2 regions of the Arthrobacter sp. CDRTa11 genome follow, and region 1 is predicted to be linked to the other one. Evidence: predicted binding sites of a transcription regulator. Region 1 holds the regulator's gene; the other holds the start of a gene.
The links. The regulator LexA, encoded in region 1, represses DNA repair genes until DNA is damaged. The targets are predictions, from matches to a motif close to TCGAACANNTGTTCGA.

Region 1 (3,404 bases):
GCAGCTTGCCCGGTCCCGTCTCCTGCTGATTCTTGAACTCTGCGAACGGCTCATTGCGGCCAAGGACAACCGTGAAGTGGTGTGGTTTTCGCGGGCCAGCTCGTTTGATCCGCAGCAGGGCTATTCACAGCCTGATGAAAGCGCACCCGTTTTGGTCAACATTGCCCCGCTCAGTGTTGCCGGCAAGCTGCGCGAAGGACTCTTTGCCGGCCATACGGTTGTGCTGACCTCAGCCACGCTGGCCATCGGCTCCGCCTTCGAGCCGACGGCCGGGGGATTGGGGCTGATAGGGGACGGCGCTCCCAGCTGGACCGGAGTGGACGTAGGGTCCCCCTTTGATTATCCAAAACAGGGGATCCTCTACGTTGCCGGGCACCTGCCCAAACCGGGCCGGGGTGCCGCGCCGGAGGCGCTGGATGAACTCGAGGCCCTGATCCGCGCTTCCGGCGGCGGCGCCCTCTGCCTCTTCTCATCACGCCGCGCGGCCGAAGAAGCCGCAGAAGCGATGAGGCCGCGAATCGGCGTCAGCATCCTCTGCCAGGGTGATTCCACCATGACGGCCCTGGTTAGGCAGTTCGCCGACGAGCCCGATACGTGCCTCTTCGGCACGATGTCGCTGTGGCAGGGAGTTGATGTCCCGGGCGGATCCTGCCGGCTCGTGGTCATTGACCGGATACCGTTCCCGCGGCCGGACGATCCGCTGATGACGGCACGTTCACGTGCGGTAGCCCAGGCGGGCGGAAACGGATTTATGGCTGTCTCAGCCACGCACGCAGCGATCCGCCTCGCCCAGGGGGCCGGCAGGTTGATCCGCTCCACGGGAGACAAAGGTGTGGTGGCCGTGCTCGATTCCAGGCTGGCAACCGAGCGTTATGCCGGTTTCCTTCGGGCTGCGCTGCCACCGTTCTGGCCCACGACAGACCGCAAGATAGCTTTCGCCGCCCTTGAAAGACTGGCCAAGGAAAGCCCACGGGCCTGACCGCAGCCCGGGACAAAACCTGGAGCGGTTGGAGCCTAAAGCGAGCGCAACACTGAGACGACCTTGCCCATGATGGTGGCGTGGTCTCCGAGAATGGGCTCGTACTGCGTGTTCTGGGGAAGAAGCCACGTGTGGCCGTCCCGCTGGCGGAAAGTCTTCACTGTGGCTTCGTCGTCCAGCAGGGCTGCAACGATATCGCCGTTGGCGGCGTCGGCCTGGCGCCGGACAACTACCCAGTCGCCGTCGCAGATCGCCGCGTCAACCATGGAGTCCCCGGCAACCCGCAGCATAAACAGTTCACCCTGTCCCACCAGCTGGCGCGGCAGCGGCATGACGTCCTCTACCACCTGGTCCGCAAGAATCGGACCGCCGGCCGCGATCCGGCCTACAAGGGGCACCATGGCGGTGTCCATGGCCGTGGGCAGATCCAAAACTGCCCCGCCATCAATGCTGCGCAAAACGGGCGGCTTGGCAGATGCTGATCCTGCCGATTTGCCAGTGCCGCCGTCCAGAGTGAGTGGCATCAGGACTTCCATGGCCCGTGGCCGCTTGGGATCGCGCCGCAGGTAGCCTAGTTTCTCGAGCTGCGACAACTGGTGCGTGACGCTGGACAGGCTTGCCAGGCCCACGGTGTCGCCGATCTCGCGCATGGATGGCGGATACCCGTTGTCATTGACGGAGCGCTGAATTGTTTCCAGGATCTTTTTTTGGCGTGCTGTAAGCCCCTTCGGGACCCTCTGGGGCTGCCGACCCCGCTGGGTCGCCCTGCCGTCAGCGGCTGGTGCTGCCATATTCGCCAATGCCTTTCCGTTGCCCCGGGTGTCCACGGCCGCGGGTGCCGGAACCTCCGGCCTGGATTGTCAGACCCTGCTGATCAACTACAGGAGTGGTTGTTCTTTGATCCAAACGTAGGGCAGCCGCAACGCTTTTTCAAACATTTGTTCTAGCGAGTCTCGACAATATTCGTTGATAAGTGCTAAAACTGAAGAAGCAAAGTTCGAACATGTGTTCTATTCATTGCCTGCGGTATTCGAATACTCGGATCTTCAGATGAAGGCCATCCGGGCCGCAGGCGGGAAAAGGACACTCCGGGCAGCACAGTATGGTCCAGGAGGGCTCATTTCATGTCAGCTATATCCGCTTCACAGGCTCGCCATCAGCAGTTCGTCTCCGTCCAGCAGCTCACGTCCCTGCTGGATGCGGAACCGCAGCCCCGTAAGAAGCCCCTGCCGCCGCTCCGGCTCACGCGCCGGGGGCGGATCGTGCTCATCGGTATTCCCCTGATTTTCCTGGCTGCGTTGCTGCTGTCCCTGGTGGGCTTCCTTAACGCCCCGGCGAAGGCGGCAGACTCCGCTGCCGGCCTTGCCCTGACACCCACGGTGTCAGTTACCGTTCAGGGCGGGGAATCGTTGTGGGGTATCGCGGCCACAGTTGCCCCAGAGCGGGACCCCCGGGATGTGATCGCGGATATCGTTCAACTCAACAACCTCAGCGCGGGGACCGTTGTGCCGGGGCAGCAGCTGTTCGTTCCCACCAAATAGCGGGATCCTCAGAACCTGCCGCCCCTCATCAGCCAGTGTCTTCCCTGGACTGCGGAAGGCTGGCGGGCTGTCACATTTTCCGGGCACCGGCATGGGCACTAAACTGTTCAGGTGAATGACCAGCTAGAGCGCCTGAACCGTCTTCCCCTCCGGAGCAACCTCCGCGGGCTAACCCCTTACGGTGCCCCGCAGCTGGATGTGCCCATCCTGCTGAACGTGAACGAAAACACACATGGTGTCCCGGCGGACGTGCAGGCCGCCATCACCGAGGCCGTGACGGAAGCCGCCGCCGGTTTGAACCGCTACCCGGACCGCGAATTCAGCGAACTCCGGGAAGCTCTGGCTGAATACCTGGGCCACGGCCTGAACCCCACCAACATCTGGGCGGCGAACGGCTCGAACGAAGTGCTCCAGCAGATCCTCCAAGCCTTCGGGGGTCCAGGACGCAAGGCCCTCGGGTTCCCGCCCACGTATTCCATGTACCCGCTGCTGGCCAGCGGTACAGACACGGAGTACATTGTTGGCCAGCGGGCGGAGGGTTATGGGCTGAGCGCGGAATCGGCGGCCCTGCAGGTCAAGGAACTCCAGCCGAACATTGTCTTCCTCTGCTCACCCAACAACCCCACCGGGACCGGCCTTGGCCTGGACGTCGTGGAGGCGGTGTACTCCGCGGGTGAGGCCAGCCAGACCATAGTGATCGTTGACGAGGCCTACCACGAGTTTGCCCATGACGGCACTCCCAGTGCCCTGACTCTGCTGCCCGGCCGGGAACGCCTGATTGTCACCAGGACTATGAGCAAGGCCTTTGCTCTGGCCGGCGCGCGCCTGGGCTACATGGCCGCGGCGCCTGAAGTGACAGATGCCCTCCGGCTGGTTCGGTTGCC
Region 2 (3,404 bases), 1.9 Mb from region 1:
CTTTCTGCCGGCCCACCCTGTCACCGAAGTGCCCCAGGATCACCGCGCCCACGGGACGCGCCACGTAGGCAAACCCGAAGGTGGCGAAGGACATGATGGCTGCGTTGGCATCGGCGCTGGGGAAGAAGACCGTGGGAAAAATCAGGGCGGCCGCCGAGCCGAAGATGAAGAAGTCGTAATACTCGACGGCGCTGCCCAGGAAGCTGGCGACGGCGGCCTTCTTCGGTGTCCCGGCCGGGGCGACGGTGCCCGGCTCCGCGGACGGAAGTGTCTGGCTCATGGAGTTCCTTTTGTGTGACGACATTGTCTGGGATGGACCTGGAGGGTCGCAGCCGCCGCTGCCTGGGTGATGGCGCGAGTGCGGGGTGTGGCTGGATCCACTGAAGGACCCGGACTAGTAGCCACATGGTGGGAGCTACTTGTGCGATACAGCAATGATGGCTGTGAGGGTGGTCACCTGTCAAGAAAATAATCACCATCTAGAAATAGTTGCCACGATGTGGGAGCATCGACTTATGAGTGTGAACCAAACCACAGCTGCCTACGGCTCCTCCGCTAATGCCCAGCCCGCTGGCGCGCAACCCGCCGGCGCACAGTCCGCTGATGCACAGTCCGCTGACGCCCAAGCCACTGACGCCAAGGGAGCGGCAGCCAAGGGGCCAGACCGGACAGACATGGTGGGCAAAGCGCTGGGCCTGCTGGTGCTCCTGGGGGATGAGCCCCGCGGGGCCAGTGCCGCAGAGATCTCGCGCCGTGCCGAGCTGCCCTTCAGCACCACGTACCGGTTGCTGGGTTCGTTGACCCGGGACGGTTTTGTGGATTATGAACCGGATGGCCGCCGCTACCACCTGGGCCTGCGGATCTTCCAGCTGGGCCAGCGGGTGTCCAACCACCATGGCTTCGCCGGCACCGCCCTGCCTGTCCTGCGCCGCGTGACGGAACAGACCGGCGAGGCCACCATCCTCAGTGTCAGGGACGGCCACCACCACCTGACCGTCAACAAGGTGGACGGCCCGCAGATGTTCCGCGTTACCAGCGATCCTGGCCACCTCGGTGCCCTGCATACCACCGCTGTGGGCAAGGCGCTGGTGGCTTTTGCCGAAGACTCCGAGCGCGAAAAGCTGCTGCAGGAGCTGGAACTCGAGCCACTCACCGAGCATTCCATTACCGACCGTGCAGCCTTCCGTGCCGAAATCGAGCAGGTCCGGCGCCAGGGCTACGCGGTCATGGATGAGGAGAATGAAATCGGCATGCGGGCTGTGGCTGTTCCCCTCCTGAACGGACAGGGCCATGCTTTCGCATCCCTGGCCACCGCCGTGCCGGTTTTCCGCCTTGAGCTCGGTGCCTTGCTCGCCCACGTGCAGCTGTTACAGGATGCGGCAGCTGAGCTCTCGGCCCGGTTGCCCCAAAGATGAGCGGCAATTCGGCAAGGCCGGAATGCCCGACGACGGACCGCCGCCACAAGCCTTTGTTCGTATGTAGAACAAGCGTGCGAGAAGTGAACAAGTGCTGTACTGTAATCCCTACCTGGTCCGTAGCGTCCGCCTTGAGCCACGCTGCCCGCCCGGTGCCGTATCGAAGGAGCTGCCCGGATGAGTAATCGAACTGAGTCCTACCTTGTGGGACTGGTCGGCGATGGCGTGATGCCATCACTCACTCCCCACATGCACGAACGCGAAGGTGACGTGCAGGGCCTGCGCTACCTTTACCGGCCCATCGATCTCCTCGAAATCAAGGAGCCGGCAGAATCCGTCGGTGACCTGCTGAAGAGCGCCCGCAGCCTGGGTTTCAACGGATTGAACATCACCCACCCATGCAAGCAGCTGGTCCTGCAGCACCTGGACGAGGTTTCCCAGGATGCCCGCAGGCTGGGCGCCGTCAACACCGTGGTGATTGAGGACGGCCGGTTCGTTGGCCACAACACGGACTTCTCCGGCTTCGCCGCCGCCCTTGCCTCCGGCCTGCCCGGCGCCGGGCTGGACCGCGTGGTCCAGCTCGGAGCAGGCGGCGCCGGTTCCGCCGTCGCCTATGCCCTGCTCACCGCCGGAGTGCGGCAGCTGGACCTGGTGGACATGGACCCTGCCCGGGGCGCGGCCCGCGCCGCCCAGCTGGCCGGCTTCTTCCCCGACCGCACCGTGACAGCACGGACGACGGCGGAGCTGCCGCAGCTGATGTTGCTGGCCGACGGCCTGGTGCACTGCACCCCCGTGGGGATGGCAGCCCACCCGGGAGTGCCCCTGGACCTTGACCTGCTGGAACCCCGGCACTGGGTGGCGGACATCGTCTACCGTCCCATCGACACGGAGCTGGTGCTGGCTGCCCGGGCCAAGGGCTGCGAGGTCCTGGACGGCGGGCGCATGGCCGTGGGGCAGGCAGCTGACGCCTTCCGGATCTTCACCGGCCTGGAACCTGACGCCGGGCGGATGCGTTCGCACTTCCTGGAGCTTGTTGCCGCCGAAGAGGTGGCCGCCTGATGCGCACCGGAATTGCCACCGTCTGCCTCTCCGGCACCCTGAAGGAAAAGATGCAGGCCTGCGCCATCGCCGGCTTCGACGGGATCGAAGTCTTTGAGCAGGACCTCGTCACGTCTTCCCTTCCGCCCGAGGACATCCACAAGATGGCAGCGGACCTTGGTCTCACGCTGGACCTCTATCAGCCGTTCCGGGACTTCGACAGCGTTCCTGACGAGCTGCTGGCCGCCAACCTCCGCCGCGCCGAAGCCAAATTCAGGCTCATGTCCAGGCTGGGTATGGACACTATCCTGGTCTGCTCCAACGTGGCCACCGCCAGCATCGACAGCGACGAGCTCCGCGCAGAGCAGCTGGGCCGGCTGGCTGAACTCGCCGGGGAGTACGGGGTCAATGTTGCCTACGAAGCGCTCGCCTGGGGCAAGTACGTCAACGACTACGAGCACGCCCACCGGCTCGTGGAGGCCGTGGACCACCCCAACCTGGGCACGTGCCTGGACTCCTTCCACATCCTGTCCCGCAGCTGGGACACCGCTCCCATCGAGGCCTTCAACCCCGAGAAGATTTTCTTCGTTCAGGTGGCCGATGCCCCCAAGCTGTCCCTGGACGTGCTTTCCTGGAGCCGGCACTACCGCGTGTTCCCCGGTGAAGGCCAGTTCGAGCTCGCCAAGTTCATGGGCCACGTGGTCCGTGCCGGGTACGCGGGCCCGGTTTCCCTGGAAGTCTTTAACGACGTCTTCCGCCAGTCCAGCGTTGACCGCACAGCCGTGGACGCCATGCGCTCGCTGATCTGGCTGGAGGAGCAGAGCGCCACGTGGCTTGCCGGCACCTCCGCCGAAGGCGCGGCGGGCAGTGCTCCTGGCTCCCGCCGTCGTTATCCCATGGAACTGGCCACGCTGCCCAAGGTGAGCGAACCGGCCGGATTCAACTTCGCCG

Region 2: F8G81_RS22900 (shikimate dehydrogenase) is a predicted target of LexA. The motif match lies at 1,480-1,495, and genes of this name have one in related genera.

The regions. Positions count from the first base shown of each region.
Region 1 is NZ_CP044532.1:1,790,490-1,793,893, forward strand. Features, by position in the region: gene F8G81_RS08140 (ATP-dependent DNA helicase) at 1-979, shown strand, start outside; gene lexA (transcriptional repressor LexA) at 1,015-1,770, opposite strand; gene F8G81_RS08150 (LysM peptidoglycan-binding domain-containing protein) at 2,104-2,520, shown strand; gene F8G81_RS08155 (histidinol-phosphate transaminase) at 2,632-3,404, shown strand, end outside.
Region 2 is NZ_CP044532.1:5,019,886-5,023,289, reverse strand. Features, by position in the region: gene F8G81_RS22910 (MFS transporter) at 1-280, opposite strand, end outside; gene F8G81_RS22905 (IclR family transcriptional regulator) at 675-1,415, shown strand; gene F8G81_RS22900 (shikimate dehydrogenase) at 1,593-2,474, shown strand; gene F8G81_RS22895 (bifunctional sugar phosphate isomerase/epimerase/4-hydroxyphenylpyruvate dioxygenase family protein) at 2,474-3,404, shown strand, end outside.